One region of the Fictibacillus sp. UD genome, then DNA from elsewhere that is predicted to be linked to it. Evidence: riboswitches for the same ligand, from Rfam matches in the RefSeq annotation. Region 1 holds a riboswitch; the other holds the start of a gene.
What was found. Region 1 has a riboswitch for glycine ahead of P8610_RS17845 (amino acid permease). Riboswitches for the same ligand answer to the same signal wherever they lie in the genome.

Region 1 (7,899 bases):
ACTTTTCTCCTGCTGCTGTTAATCGTTTTTCTCTAAACTTCAGCCAGAAGTAACCGCCTACAGCCATGATGAGCGTTGCGACAATACCAATAATGGTACCCGCCATCGGTGTTGTTTTAAACGTGTTCATCGGAATTAAGTTTTGAATCTGAGGCGTTCCTGGTACGGCAGTCATCGTAAACGTAAAAGCACCCAGGACAATTGTCGGTGCGATCAGCCTTCTAGAGATATCCGCTTTTTTAAATAAAGCCAATGCGATCGGATAGATAGCGAAAACTACAACAAACAAACTCACGCCACCGTATGTAAGAACGGCTGATGCTACTAAAACACCAAGTATGGCACGTTTCTCACCTATAAACTTTGTAAACTGAATGGCAACCGATTTTGCAGCTCCGGTATCTTCCATCAGCTTTCCGAGTACCGCTCCTAATAAGAAAATCGGAAACCACGCTTTTGCGAAATCCACAAAGCCGGTCATATACGTATTTGTATATGCGTCCATAAGGTCTAAACCGCTCATTAACGCAACAATTCCCGCTACGATTGGGGCAACCCAAATGATCGACCAGCCGAGGTAAGCAAAAAACATAAGTAGAGCTAGACCTATAATGATACTAATCAAAATCTTTCCTCCTTTTTGTATATGAAAAGAGTGCGCTTTCATCATTTGGCGCTTCTTTAAAAATGGTTTCTTTGCACGAAGGACATTTTACTCTTGTGCAATAAATAAGTAAAATGAATTATAACTATTATTAGTATGAGAAAAAGTTATAGATTTGGAGTTAACAAATATGGATATTCGCCAGCTTACTTATTTTCACGCAGTCGCTAAGTATAAAAGCTTTACCAAAGCTTCAGGAGTTCTACATCTTTCTCAGCCCGCTCTTAGTAAAATGGTCAAAAGTCTAGAAGACGAGCTTGAAATGGAGCTGATTGACCGTTCTTCAAGAAAAATCGAGCTGACTGAAGCAGGTGAGATTGTTTTTGAACAAAGTAAAATGATACTCGATTCTCTGGACAATCTTTCAGCGAATTTGTACGACTTGATGCATTTGAAAAAAGGCAAAATCAAAATAGGAATCCCGCCTCTTATCGGTTTCTTATTTTTCCCAAAAATTATTAAGAAATTCAAAACACGTTATCCAGAGATTAAAATTCAGATGGTAGAACACGGGGCAAACGAAATTCAACAAGAAGTTCATGACGGTCTATTAGATCTAGCCATTGTCGTCTTACCTGCAGACCAAGAAGAATTTGAAGTCGTATCTTTTATAGAAGAACAGCTATTGTTGTTTGTTCATTCTTCTCACCCATTAGCAAGCCGAAAAACGGTAGAGATGAAGGAACTGAGTGAAGAATCTTTCATTCTGTTTAAAGAGGGTTTTACGCTGCATGACCGGGTTATTCAAGAGTGCATGGAGGCAGGTTTTCATCCGAAGATTTCTTATGAAAGCTCACAGTGGGATTTTATTAGCGGTATGATTGGAGAAGGTTTAGGGGTTTCTATCTTTCCACAATCGATCTCAGAGAAGGTAGACTCTGATGCGATAAAAGCCATTCCTATTGTTAATCCAACTCTTCCTTATCAATTAGCGATTATAAAAAAGAAGGGCAAATATGTTACGTTTGCCACAAGTGAGTTTATTAATATGCTGCTGGAAGAATAGATGTTAGGGGCTGTTTTGGTTAAACTTTGTTGTTATTGTAAGTGGTTGATTTCTGTTCCAGGTGCTCGCTTTCCGCGGGGCAGGCGGTGAGCCACATTCGGACGTTTCACTCTTAAGTGTCTCACCTGCCCACCTGTCCCGCAGGAGTCTCGCACCTTCCACTCCAATCAACTTTTCAAAGTAGACTATAAAAAGATTTAAAGCAAAAATCCTTTCGAAATAGCCTATAATTATTACACGTTCGCTCAAAGATGCTGCTCTTTCTCTCCTTAAACGGTTATCTTAGCAGGTTAAATTTAGATTGAAAAACATCATTAAAAATGGAAAAGCTGAATCAAAATGGCACGATATGTACCTTTTGATTCAGCTTTCTCATGATTACATAAAACCTTCATCTGATTCCTCAGTCTTCTCGCTATTTTTTTCGTACTTCACTTCATACTCTTTACTCAACAGTTCCAGTTCGAGATGATACGTATCCACTAATTGAAAGTACTCGTCTAACTTTAGATTTGACTGATTCATTAATTCTTTGCTCTGTTGTTCTAAAGCTTGTTTTTGGAGTAATAAAGCTTCATAAAACGTTCCAGTGGCTTCTAAAAGTCTTTTTTTCATTTCCTCCAGCTCTTTACCTTGTACTTCGATGTTCTGTGCTTCTGCTAGTGCTTTTTCATAAGCTGGAATGGTGTTTTCGACCAGCTCCAAATACATGGTCTCATCGTCTGTGTAATTTTCACCAGACACTCTTGCTAAAGAATCAAAAGCTTCCATCTCGTAGCTTGAAACTCTCGCAACATCTACATTGATAAATTGTAAGATTGCTTCTTGTTGCTCTTCAAAAGTGGCATTAACAGATGTCTTAGGCTCTTCACTACTCGTCATATTGACTTGCATTTGATTGGGGTTTGACCCTGTTAGGATTGAACTAACCAAAAGTGATACTAACAGTAAAGTATTCAAGTTGTCAGCCCTTTCGTAATCGGAATTTTTTGTAAGTAGTAACCATTACCCGGCTCTATTATTTGTTATTCGCGATAACTGCAGTTACAGAGTGTTTAACGTTTTAGTTGAATAAGAAGCTTGTAAATGTCAGTTATGATTTATAACGAGGGGCAAGTTCTAGGTGCGTACAATTTTAGAAATTCTAGTAGGAATAAAGTGGATACTCAAAGTGCATTACGCTTTGAATCCACATAACTCTACTCTATAATATGAATTATCATAATAATCTAAATTTTTACATCTTGGCTTTGTAATGTTTGCAATTTTGTGTTCCAAAAAAGGAAGGAGAATTGTAATGGAAAACAACAATAAGCCCGATCAAAAAGAACATACGTCTGCAGGTCAATGTCCTGTAACTCACCACAAAGATAGTGCGATCACAACATCGAAAGCCCCTCGTGGTACGACAAATAAGGAATGGTGGCCGAATCAGTTAAATTTAAATGTTCTTCGCCAACATGACAAAAAATCTAATCCGATGGGTGAGGACTTTAATTATCGCGAAGAATTCTCTAAGCTGGATTACGACGCACTGAAAAATGATCTTCATGCGTTGATGACAGAAAGCCAAGATTGGTGGCCGGCGGATTATGGTCACTATGGTCCATTCTTTATTCGAATGTCATGGCATGCTGCAGGTACATACCGAACAGCTGACGGGCGCGGTGGCGGCGGATCAGGTTCTCAGCGCTTTGCACCGTTAAACAGCTGGCCAGATAACGTAAACTTGGATAAAGCGCGCCGTCTTTTATGGCCGATCAAACAAAAGTACGGCAACAAGATCTCGTGGGCAGATTTACTTGTCTTCACCGGTAACGTGGCCATTGAATCGATGGGGTTAAAGACTTTTGGGTTTGCTGGCGGACGTGAAGATATTTGGCATGCAGAAGAAGACGTCTACTGGGGAACGGAAAAAGAATGGTTAGCGGACAATCGTTATTCTGGAGACCGTGAACTGGAGGACCCGCTTGCAGCAGTTCAGATGGGTCTTATTTATGTGAATCCTGAAGGACCGAACGGCAAGCCTGATCCACTCGCAAGTGCTCGTGATATTCGGGACACATTCGGCCGAATGGCAATGAATGACGAAGAAACCGTTGCCCTTATCGCTGGCGGCCATACCTTTGGGAAAGCACACGGTGCAGGTGATCCTTCTCTTGTTGGGGACGATCCAGAAGCGGCAGATCTTGAAACACAAGGCTTCGGTTGGCTGAGTAAACACGGAAGCGGAAAAGGCCGCGATACGATATCCAGTGGTGTAGATGGGGCTTGGACGTCGAACCCCACTCAATGGGATAACGGCTACTTCGACCTTCTATTCGGATACGAGTGGGAGTTAACGAAGAGTGCGGCAGGAGCGTACCAATGGAGTCCTGTCGATATGACAGAAGAGCATATGGCGCCTGATGCCGAAGATCCATCTATCAAAGTAAAAACGATGATGACAACAGCGGATATGGCCTTACGTATGGATCCAGACTATGGAAAAATTTCTCGCCGCTATTACGAGAACCCAGATGAGTTTGCTGACGCTTTTGCACGTGCGTGGTTCAAATTACTTCACCGTGACATGGGTCCGAAAGTTCGTTACTTAGGTCCAGAGGTTCCAGAAGAAGATCTCATCTGGCAAGATCCTGTTCCGAGCGTTGATTATGATCTATCACAATCTGACATAGCTCAACTAAAAGAAAAAATTCTGAACGCAGGATTATCGGTTAGCGAGCTCGTTAAAACCGCCTGGGCTTCAGCAAGCACATACCGCAATTCTGATATGCGCGGAGGTGCGAACGGTGCACGCATTCGTCTCGCGCCTCAAAAAGACTGGGAAGCAAACGAACCCGCTCAGCTGGAGAAAGTGCTAGGAATCTATCAAGATATCCAAAACCAGCTCGACACGAAAGTCAGTCTAGCCGATCTAATAGTACTCGGAGGAAGTGCAGCCGTAGAAAAAGCAGCAAAAGACGCAGGCTTTGATGTGACGGTTCCATTTACCCCTGGACGCGGTGATGCAACACAAGAGCAAACAGATGCTGATACATTTGATGTGTTAGAGCCCGTTTCTGATGGGTTCCGCAACTATCAGAAGAAAGAATACTCTACGAGTCCTGAAGAGATGCTCGTAGATAAAGCACAGCTACTCGGTCTGTCTGCTCCTGAAATGACCGTCCTAGTCGGAGGTATGCGTGTTCTTGGGACAAACCATCAAGGCACGAAACACGGCGTATTCACAGACCGTGTCGGCACACTCACGAACGACTTTTTCGTAAATCTGCTCGATATGGGTGTAGAGTGGAAATCAACGGGCTTCAACCAATATGAAGGCCGCGACCGCAAGACAGGAGAAGTGAAGCGAACAGCATCCCGCTTTGATCTTGTCTTCGGATCAAACTCAGAACTTCGCGCTTTAGCTGAAGTGTATGCACAAAACGACAACAAAGAAAAATTCGTACGTGACTTTGTCGCAGCTTGGGTAAAAGTGATGGACGCTGATCGTTTTGATGTAAAAGTAAAACAGTAGATAAATAGAAGCACCTAATCAGCTGACTGAAGTAAATTTTTTGCTTCAGAGCAGTCAGGATTAGGTGCTTTTTATAGTTATGGGGAAGCTTTTCTTTTAGTTGGATACAGTACAAATAATAAAATAAACCACAATGGTGTCAATAACAACGCCGGACGGGTAGCATCTGCAACGAGCAACACGAGCAGTATCAGCCCGAACAGTGCTAGTACCACATAGTTAATGAATGGCGCAAAAGGTGCTTTAAATGCTGATATTTTATGCAGATTTGAACGATTTTTTCGATATTTGATATGGCTGATTAAGATGACGCTCCACACCCAGATAAAACAGATCGCACTGATTGTTGTTACGATCCCAAAAGCTTGCTCTGGAATCAGTTTGCTGAGAAGCGCTCCGACTGAAACGACAACTGCAGATATCCAAAGCGCATTTCCAGGCACATGATTTTTAGTCAGTTTTTTAAAAGATTGAGGCGCCTGCTCACTCTTGCTTAACGTAAATAGAATCCGGCTCGTTGAAAACAATCCGCTGTTACAGGCAGATGCCGCAGATGTCAGAACAACAAAATTAATAATTCCTGCCGCAAGTGGTATTCCTATTAAGCTGAAGGTCCTAACGAAAGGACTTTCCGCTGCGCTTAATTGTGTCCATGGATTGATGCAGAGCAGGACTATCAAAGCACCAACATAGAAAAACAAAATCCGAAGTGGAATCTTATTTATGGCAGACGGAATATTTTTTCTGGGATTAGACGTTTCCGCCGCAGCCACACCGACCAATTCCACTCCAACAAACGCAAACACAACCATCTGAAACGAAAGTAAAAATCCTGTCATCCCATTTGGAAACAAACCTCCATGCTCCCACAGGTTGTTCATTGAAACAGTTCCCGCATCGGTCTGATAACCAATCACGATCAAAACAACCCCCATTACAATCAACGCGAGAATGGTAACCACCTTGATCAAAGCAAACCAAAATTCCAATTCCCCGAAAAGCTTTACCGTCAAAAGGTTAAGCCCAAGTAAAAGCAGTAAACAGACAAGTGCCGGAACCCACTGCGGTATGTCAAACCAATATTGCACATAGACACCGACCGCAATCACATCAGCCATAGCTGTCATGATCCAGCAGAACCAATACGTCCACCCTGTGATAAACGCAGCCCGCGGTCCAAGGTAGTCCTCCGCAATATCTGTAAACGACTCATAGCCTTCCTTAGAAAGCAACAGCTCCCCTAGCGCTCTCATCATAAAAAACAAGGCGATCCCAACTATTAGATAAGCAAATATAACAGACGGTCCGGCAAGCTCAATTGCTTTACCTGAACCTAAAAATAACCCTGTACCAATCGTTCCACCAATGGCAATCAGCTGCACATGACGGTTAGCTAAATCTCTCTTTAACTCATGCTGTGACACGTATGATTCCTCCTTCTAAGATGCAAATAAAACGTAAAAAAAGAGACTGGAAGAATCTCCAATCTCTTGTACATTAGAATATTAAAAAAGCATTTACTGCGCTGAAAACACAACAAAGTCAAACTTCAATACTCTTCTGTCCTTTTGCCTGAGATTGTGAACCCTTCGGCGCCGCTTACCATGCGGTCTCTCCAGAAGCTGCTCCTGCTGTAGTACGATCTACAGCAATCATAGCTTGCTATCTATTAATTGTTTAGTAGTTTTAGTAGTTCTGAATAATTTTCAATACTATTATGGAGTTGGGCTTTTGTCAAATGTTTAACGTTGCGAGTTCAGCCATACAACAGTTACTTATGATACGGTTCACCGTATCACTTTGAACCCTAAAACTCCTGGTGTCAGAAGGGGATTCATCAGAATCCCCTTCATCACCTAACCTTATGCCTTCTTTGAAACTAAAACGAACTTCTAAAATCCTTTTGTTTTCAACCTTTATAGAAGTAATCAGCTTCCGAATTAACGATTGTTGGACCTGTTTTTCCAGTAACGGTATTACCTTCGAAACTTTACCAAGAAGTTCGGTAATTTCGTTTGTATCTAATTTTAATGAATTAGTTTGCTCCAAAGAGTTCTTTAATACCATTATGTCGTTTTCAAAGACAACTATTTCATCTGAAATTTCTTGGATTTTCCTTCTAATGGTAGACTTATAATTTTCATTCCCTTCAATCAATTCATCAGTTAATTTACTTTCTTTAATTCTCAACTTTTTTAGTTCATTTTCTCTAAGCTTGATGGCATTTAGACTTTCCATGTTTGTTTGATTTCTATTATTTAGACTGTTCAACATAGTTTTTAAGACCTCTGGTTTGTTTAAAGCGCTATAGAATATACCCAAGAATTCTTTTTCAATATCATCTTTTTTTATAGAGTTTGATTTACAACGTTTATATGTTTGATACTGATTGCAAGTATAGTACTCATAAATTTTCCCTTTATTATTAACAAGTTGCATTGACATTCCATATCCACATTCTGGACAACGTAATAACCCACTTAGCAGATGATTCCCATTAAACTGTTTTACATGGTGGCGAGGGTTTTTAATTATAAGATTCTGTACACTATCAAAGATTTCTTTTCTGATAATCGCTTCATGAACTCCTGCGCTCACAATAGGGTCATCACTATATTTTCTTTTTCTTTTATTATCTTCATGGAGCTTACTCCAGTCTTTTCGGTGTCCCCACCTGACAAGGCCACAATATGTAGGGTTTTTTAGAAT
Region 2 (7,899 bases), on a different contig from region 1:
TTCAGAAATTATGAATCTCTTGCCATTCGACAACTGCCGCTGGAGCATGCTGTAGTAATGACTGGAGGCGGAGCAGTCGTAAGGGAAGAAAATCTGTCTTATATGAAAAGTAAAGGAATCGTCATCTATTTAAAAACAAGTTTTCCTGTACTGTGGAATAGACTGATGAAAGAAGACGAAAGAAACAAACGACCAATATTATTAACTCGAACGAAAGAAGAAGTTCAAGCCCTTTTTCATGAAAGAAGCAAGTATTATGAGAAAAGTGATATCGAAATCGTCACTGATCATTTCACAACTGAAGAAGTATGTCATCAAATCCTCGAGAAATTAAATCGTTTAAATACGGAGCAATTGGACAAAACTAAGAAGTGATTGTTATTTAAAAGGAGTTTTGTCAATGGCTGCAGGTACTGACGTTATTAAATTTCTCACGCAAAAAATTGTAAAATATTTAGATGAACCAAAAGCGGTAAGAAAGGAAAGACGAATTTCTAAAAAAAATGAAAGAGAGCCTTTGCTCACTTATTTGTTTGGTGTTGTTCCGATGGGGCTTGGATTGGCATTTCGAAAAAAAAGAAGAAAATAGGGATTGGCTGGAAAAAGGAAGAGCCGGGTACAGAACCTGGCTCTTATTTTTATTCTGATGTTTCATGCAAGGTAAAAGAGTCCCCCGTTAATGATCTCTACGATAATTTTCGGTTCGTATTGTGTACGGAGTGCTTCTTTCTCTACATGATAGGCATCTGGTTTTGTAAGAGAATCCTCGTAAAAGCTCTCCAATAAATCCTGATCTTCTTTCCAACGGTTCCTCGCATCTTCTGCCCAAGTGTGGTCATCTGCATCAATCACTTCTTGGATTTTGTTCTCCAATCTTTTAATTGCACTCTGAGGCTTAATAAATGGAGAAAGTGTATAACAAAAGTCTGGTATTCGTTTCGTTAATAACATTTTTTGAAGACGCGTATGAAATTGATCTTCAATCGTTCCATTGATCAATTGAATCCCATAAGAAAGCACTCGATCTTTCTTTTGATCGCATTGATAGGTTACTTTAACGTTCAGACAGAGCCATGGCTGCAGCGGCACTTGTGCACCTTGTTGGGGAACGGACTCATATAGGCGAATAAAAGATGCAAGCTTTTTCGTTGAGCCGAATATTTGGTGCAGCCGTGGTGATCCAAAATGGATAAACTCACCTTTCCCATCAGGTGCTTGCTGTTGTCCTGTTACGAGTGTCAACGTCATAGGATTAGGTGTACCGCCGGTTTTCTCAAGATAATGCCAGTAGAACGGGCGATTCATTAAAACTTTGTCTAGTTCTGTGGTCAATTGAACTTTCATATAACTAAAGTTCTTTTCTAAGATTCGGCATTCATTTGCATCAAAATATCGTTCAAGAAAGCGATGTATCTCGTGCTGCTGCATGCTCTTCCCATCCTTTCTGTTTTATTCCGCCGTCGAGGTTGATTAAGGAAGCAAGGTTGTCCATCTTCACTCGAATCTCACCTTCACTATCAGACGTGTTCATGATATCTGCAATATGACGTTCAATATTTTTAATCTCAAATTTTGTTAAGATCTCATCTAGCTCTCCGATAACACTTTCAAATAGATTAATTTTGTTGTATAGCAGGTTTAAAATGTGCTCTTCAATTGTGTTTTGAGTTGCAAAGTTGTAGATATGAACATCACCTTGCTGACCGATACGGTGGATACGTCCGATACGCTGCTCAATCCGCATGGGGTTCCATGGCAGATCATAGTTTATGATGTGCTGACAGAATTGAAGGTTAATTCCTTCTCCACCTGCTTCAGTTGCAATCAATACTTGAGCACGTGTTTTAAAGAGATGAGTCATCCAATCTTTTTTACTTCTTTTAAATCCGCCTCTAAACGGAACTGAAGAGATGCCATGCTGCTGCAAAAACCACTGTAAGTACAATTGAGTAGCACGATACTCTGTAAAAATGATGACCTTAGAATCAATGGATTGAATTAGTTCTAAAGCTTTTAATGCTTTGGAGTTTTGTTCGACCAACTCAATTTTCTTCATCAATTCCACAATTCGGTTTTCCATCAAGGTAGTAGGAACTTCTTTTTGCAGCATATTTTTGAGTGTTAAAAAAACAGCTTCACGTGAACTGCATGCTTCACGCTGCAATGTAACGATAGAGAACTTACTTCTCTCAAAGTATGGATCACGCTTTAGTTTGGAGATTTCATCGTAAAGATCACGTTCGGTTTTTGATAATGTAATAGGTATCGTTTTGACGAGCCGCTTCGGCCATTTTAGTCCCGTTTCTTCTCTTCTGTTACGAACCATTACCTTGTTAACAAGCTGTTTGAGCTTTTCTTCATTTTTCAGCGAAGATTTATCTTCTTTAAAATCTTTATCAAAGTTCTCTCTGTTTCCTAGATGCCCAGGTTTCAATAAAGATACGAGATTAAAAATCTCCTCAACTCTATTTTGTACGGGAGTGGCTGTTAACAACAAGCAGAACTTCTTTTTTAACAGCTGTACAAATTCATAGTTTTTCGTTTTTTTGTTTTTGAGTTTGTGTGCTTCATCTATAATAACAAGATCATAATCCTGATTTAGCACGATATCACGGTGGGGAGCGCGCTTAGCAGTATCAATCGAAGATACAACAACGTCGCATTGTTCCCAGACGTAAGCTTTTTTCTGTGCAATAGCAGGGATAAAGAACTTTTGATTTAATTCATTTGTCCATTGAATAACAAGTGAAGCTGGAACAAGAATTAGAATCTTTTTTGCCAGTCGTCTAATCATGTATTCTTTTAATATTAATCCTGCTTCAATCGTTTTTCCTAGTCCAACTTCATCTGCCAAAATTGCTTTTCCGTTCATCTGTTCTATAACGGTTGTTGCAACGTCCAGCTGATGAGGCAGAAAAGTCATCTGTGGCAGATGATCTGGAGCTTGAAGTCCTAGAAAATCAGGAATTGCCAGGTGGTGTTCTGCCTCTAATGCTAAGTTATACAATTCCCAATTGGCCCAAGGTCCATCTTCTTCCACGCGCTTAAAAAAGTCATCATGCCAATCTCGCTGAAACTGAACGTCGATTTTCATAACGGATTTCCTTTCTTTAAAAAAGTTCGTTGCCATTCCATTTGTAAAAATGATAGGATAATAATGTAGTAAACATAGTAATAGTATGTGCGACCTTGGACAATAACATACTCGCGAATGAAAGTAAGAGGAGAGACTGCGTTAGCGGCGCCGAAGGAGCAAACAATTGTGAAACTCTCAGGCAAAAAGACTCTTGCTAGACGCATCTCTGGAGAGTGCTTTTTAATAGATGAAAGCCACCAACGAAGAAACTCAATGATATTTTGAGAAACTTACAGGTTGCAGGACAGAGGATCCCATTTTAAGGGGTCTTTCTGTCCTTTTTTTGTCCAGAAAAGTCCGAAAATTTTTAAGTATGAAAAAGGAGGAATTCACATGGCTACATTGTTACGAACACCGCTATTCGAAACATACAAAGAACACGGTGGAAAAGTAATTGATTTTGGTGGTTGGGAATTGCCTGTTCAGTTCTCAAGCATTAAAGAGGAACACGAGGCTGTTAGAACAAAAGCAGGTTTATTCGATGTATCTCACATGGGAGAATTTGATGTAAGAGGACCGAATGCATTATCGTTCCTGCAATATACGATGACCAATGATGTTTCTAAACTTCAAAACGGCCAGGCTCAATATACGGCTATGTGCTATGAAAACGGCGGTACAGTGGATGATCTTTTAATTTATAAAAGAGATGAAAACGATTACTTGCTCGTTGTGAATGCCTCTAATATTGAAAAAGATTTCGAATGGTTAAACAGCAAAAAGCCAGAAGGTGTAGAACTTGTAAATGTTTCTCCTGAATATGCACAGCTTGCAATCCAAGGACCTAAAGCAGAAGAAATTTTACAGAAGCTAACAGATACAGATCTTTCTGAGATCGGATTCTTCCGTTTTAAAGAAGATGTATCACTGGCTGGAATCTCCGCCCTTGTTTCTCGAACAGGCTATACAGGAGAAGATGGCTTTGAAATTTATTTAAAAACTGAACATGCAGAAAAGCTGTGGAGATCTTTGCTTGAAGCGGGCCATGAAGACGGCTTGCGCCCAGCTGGACTTGGGGCGCGTGACACTTTACGCTTTGAAGCTAAACTTGCTCTATACGGTCAAGAACTTACAAAAGAAATCACTCCAATAGAAGCTGGTATCGGATTCGCAGTGAAAACAGATAAAGAAGCAGATTTTATCGGCAAAGAAGTACTGGCAGAACAAAAGAAAAATGGAGCGCCAAGGAAGCTTGTCGGCATTGAGATGATCGATAAAGGTATCCCGCGGTCTCATTATGAAGTATATAAGGGCGATGTGAAGATTGGAGAAGTTACAACCGGGACACAATCGCCAACATTAAAGAAAAATTTAGGCCTTGCTTTGCTCGAAAAGGACTTTACAGAGCTAGGTACTGAAGTGGAAGTACAGATTCGCCAAAAACGCTTAAAAGCAAAAGTTGTTGCTTCACCATTTTATAAACGAGGAAAATAGAGTTTTTAAGGAGGAGAAACCATGACATTCCGCTATTTGCCAATGACAGCCCAAGATAAAAAGGAAATGCTTGAAACGATTGGAATTGAAACGACAGAAGATCTTTTTCAAGATATTCCAGAAGAAGTTCGCTTTAAAGGACGTTTACAAATTGAGGAAGCTTTGTCTGAGCCTGAGCTCGTGAAAGAAATGGGCCGTTTGGCTGCGTTAAATAAAAATACAAAAGAACATGCATCATTCTTAGGAGCTGGTGTGTACGATCACTATTCTCCATCGATCGTAAATCATATGCTTCTTCGCTCTGAGTTTTACACAGCATATACGCCATATCAGCCTGAGATCTCTCAAGGTGAACTTCAAGCGATCTTCGAATTCCAAACGATGATCTGTGAATTAACAGGTATGGATGTTGCCAACTCTTCCATGTATGATGGCGGAACTGCACTTGCTGAAGCGGGTCTTCTATCTGCAGCGCAAACTCGCAGAAAGAAAATCGTTGTATCCAAGTCCGTTCATCCAGAGTCTCGTGATGTACTGAAGACTTATGCTAAAGGACAGCATCTACAAGTAGTAGAAATTGAAATGGAAGATGGAATGACTTCACTTAACGCTTTGCGTGCTGAAGTGGATGAAGAAACGGCATGTGTAATCGTGCAATATCCAAACTTCTTCGGACAGATTGAACCGTTAAAAGAGATTGAAGAAATCGTTCATGGAGCGAAAGGAATGTTTGTTGTTTCTTCAAATCCGCTAGCTTTAGGTGCCCTCACTCCTCCAGGGAAATTTGGTGCAGATATCGTCGTAGGTGACGCACAGCCATTTGGTATCGCTCAAGGATTTGGCGGTCCTCACTGTGGATATTTTGCTGTAACAACTAAACTAATGCGTAAAGTTCCTGGTCGACTAGTAGGTCAAACACTTGATGAAGACGGAAAGCGCGGCTTTGTATTAACGCTTCAAGCGAGAGAGCAGCACATCAGACGTGATAAAGCAACAAGTAACATTTGTTCAAACCAAGCGCTAAATGCTCTTGCAGCATCCATTGCCATGACAGCTCTTGGAAAGCAAGGTGTTAAAGAAGTGGCTCACCAAAATATCCAGAAAGCACACTATGCAAAAAAAGTGCTTGAAGAAAAAGGCTTTAAAACAGCTTTTACTGGACCGTTCTTTAACGAATTTGTCATTGAATTAAAGTGTTCTGCAAAAGAAGTGAATCAAAAGTTATTAGAATCAGGAATAATTGGAGGCTATGATTTAGGTCTGTCTTATTCAGAACTAAAAAATCATATGCTTTTAGCTGTTACTGAAGTGAGAACAAAAGAAGAAATCGATCAGCTTGCAAATGTATTGGAGGGATTAGCATGCGTACAGAACATCAGTCACTAATTTTTGAATTGTCAAAGCCAGGTCGAGTGGGATACAGCATTCCTGAACTTGACGTTCCAGAAGTAAATGTGGAGTCAATTATTCCATCTGATTATTTGCGTACAGAAGAAGCTGACCTTCCTGAAGTTTCTGAGCTTCAAATCGTCCGTCATTATACAGCATTATCCAATCGTAACCATGGAGTTGATTCTGGTTTTTATCCCCTTGGTTCATGTACGATGAAATACAATCCAAAAATCAATGAAGATGTTGCACGTTTTCCTGGTTTTGCCCATATTCATCCTCTCCAAGATGAAGAGACGGTACAAGGTGCAATGGAAATGATGTACCGTTTGCAAACATCTCTAGCTGAGATTACAGGTATGGATGAAGTAACGCTTCAGCCGGCAGCTGGTGCACATGGTGAATGGACAGGTCTTATGATGATCCGTGCTTATCATGAAGCAAATGGAGACTTTAATCGAACTAAAGTCATCGTTCCAGATTCAGCTCACGGAACGAACCCAGCATCTGCGACCGTTGCAGGTTTCGAATCGATTACCGTAAAATCGGATGAGCGCGGTCTTGTTGATTTAGAAGACTTAAAACGAGTAGTCGATCAAGATGTTGCTGCTCTTATGCTTACAAATCCAAATACATTAGGACTTTTTGAAGAACATATTTTAGAGATGGCAAAGATTGTCCATGAAGCTGGCGGCAAGCTTTATTATGATGGCGCGAATGCGAACGCGATCTTAGGTTTTGCTAGACCTGGGGATATGGGCTTTGATGTTGTTCACTTGAACCTGCATAAAACATTTACAGGACCACATGGCGGCGGAGGACCTGGATCAGGACCAGTCGGAGTGAAAGCGGATTTAATCCCATTCTTGCCAAAACCAGTACTTGTCAAAGAAAACGATGTTTACAAATTTGAGTACAATCGTCCACAGTCAATCGGACGTGTTAAACCTTTCTACGGTAACTTTGGGATTAACGTTCGTGCGTTTACGTACATCATGACGATGGGGCCTGATGGATTGCGCCAAGTGTCTGAAAATGCAGTGTTGAACGCAAACTATATGATGCGCCGTCTGGAGCCTCATTTTGATCTGCCGTTTACACAGCACTGTAAACACGAGTTCGTATTATCTGGACGCCGTCAGAAGAAGTTAGGTGTAAGAACACTCGATATTGCAAAACGTCTTTTAGACTTTGGCTATCACCCGCCAACCATTTACTTCCCATTAAGTGTAGAAGAAGCAATTATGATCGAGCCGACTGAAACTGAGTCTAAAGAAACTCTTGATGAATTTATTGAAAAGATGATTCAGATTTCAAAAGAAGCAGAAGAAACACCTGAAATCGTTCAAGAAGCACCTCACACAACAGTTGTAAAAAGATTGGATGAAGCAACAGCAGCTAGAAAGCCAATCTTAAAGTACAGCAAACAAGTTTAAAGTACAAAAAAAGCAGCCCGTTTTTTGAATGGGCTGCTTTTATATGTGTTAATTTGATTTTACTCGGCCTGTCCATTTTCTGAACCCGCCATGTAAATGATGCAGTTGGCCGTACTTCTTCTTCTTAAGGAAGTTGGCTGCACGAGCACTTCTGAATCCGCTCTCGCAATATAAGTAAACAGGCTGGTCGTTACGAACTTCCTTCAATCTTTGTCTCATTTGAGATAAGGGAATGTTGCGGGCTCCTAAAATATGACCCTTTTTAAACTCTTCAGGTTCACGGACATCAATCAATTGAGCCTTACGATAACCTGCCTTGAACTCTTCTTCGTTTAATGTCTTTAAAAATCTCTTTTGGTATAGACCCATACCAATCACATAGGCCAATAAAGCTACCACGATACCTGCTAAAACTATCCATCCCATAACGCTTGCACTCCTTTAAACAATCTACCACAATTATAGCGGTGGATCGCTATATAGGCAAAAGAAAAATCTAACTTT

Region 2: another riboswitch for glycine. It lies ahead of gcvT (glycine cleavage system aminomethyltransferase GcvT); the one in region 1 lies ahead of P8610_RS17845 (amino acid permease).

The regions. Positions count from the first base shown of each region.
Region 1 covers NZ_JARUHH010000017.1:36,312-44,210, reverse strand. The annotation lists gene P8610_RS17870 (GntP family permease) at 1-625, opposite strand, end outside; gene P8610_RS17865 (LysR family transcriptional regulator) at 795-1,670, shown strand; gene P8610_RS17860 (hypothetical protein) at 1,703-1,825, opposite strand; gene P8610_RS17855 (hypothetical protein) at 2,049-2,630, opposite strand; gene katG (catalase/peroxidase HPI) at 2,968-5,190, shown strand; gene P8610_RS17845 (amino acid permease) at 5,268-6,614, opposite strand; glycine riboswitch at 6,741-6,819, opposite strand; gene P8610_RS17840 (recombinase family protein) at 6,925-7,899, opposite strand, start outside.
Region 2 covers NZ_JARUHH010000001.1:481,913-489,811, forward strand. The annotation lists gene P8610_RS02485 (shikimate kinase) at 1-375, shown strand, start outside; gene P8610_RS02490 (YqzE family protein) at 401-589, shown strand; gene P8610_RS02495 (YqhG family protein) at 652-1,428, opposite strand; gene P8610_RS02500 (DEAD/DEAH box helicase) at 1,397-3,094, opposite strand; glycine riboswitch at 3,212-3,297, shown strand; gene gcvT (glycine cleavage system aminomethyltransferase GcvT) at 3,470-4,570, shown strand; gene gcvPA (aminomethyl-transferring glycine dehydrogenase subunit GcvPA) at 4,592-5,956, shown strand; gene gcvPB (aminomethyl-transferring glycine dehydrogenase subunit GcvPB) at 5,932-7,395, shown strand; gene P8610_RS02520 (rhodanese-like domain-containing protein) at 7,444-7,821, opposite strand.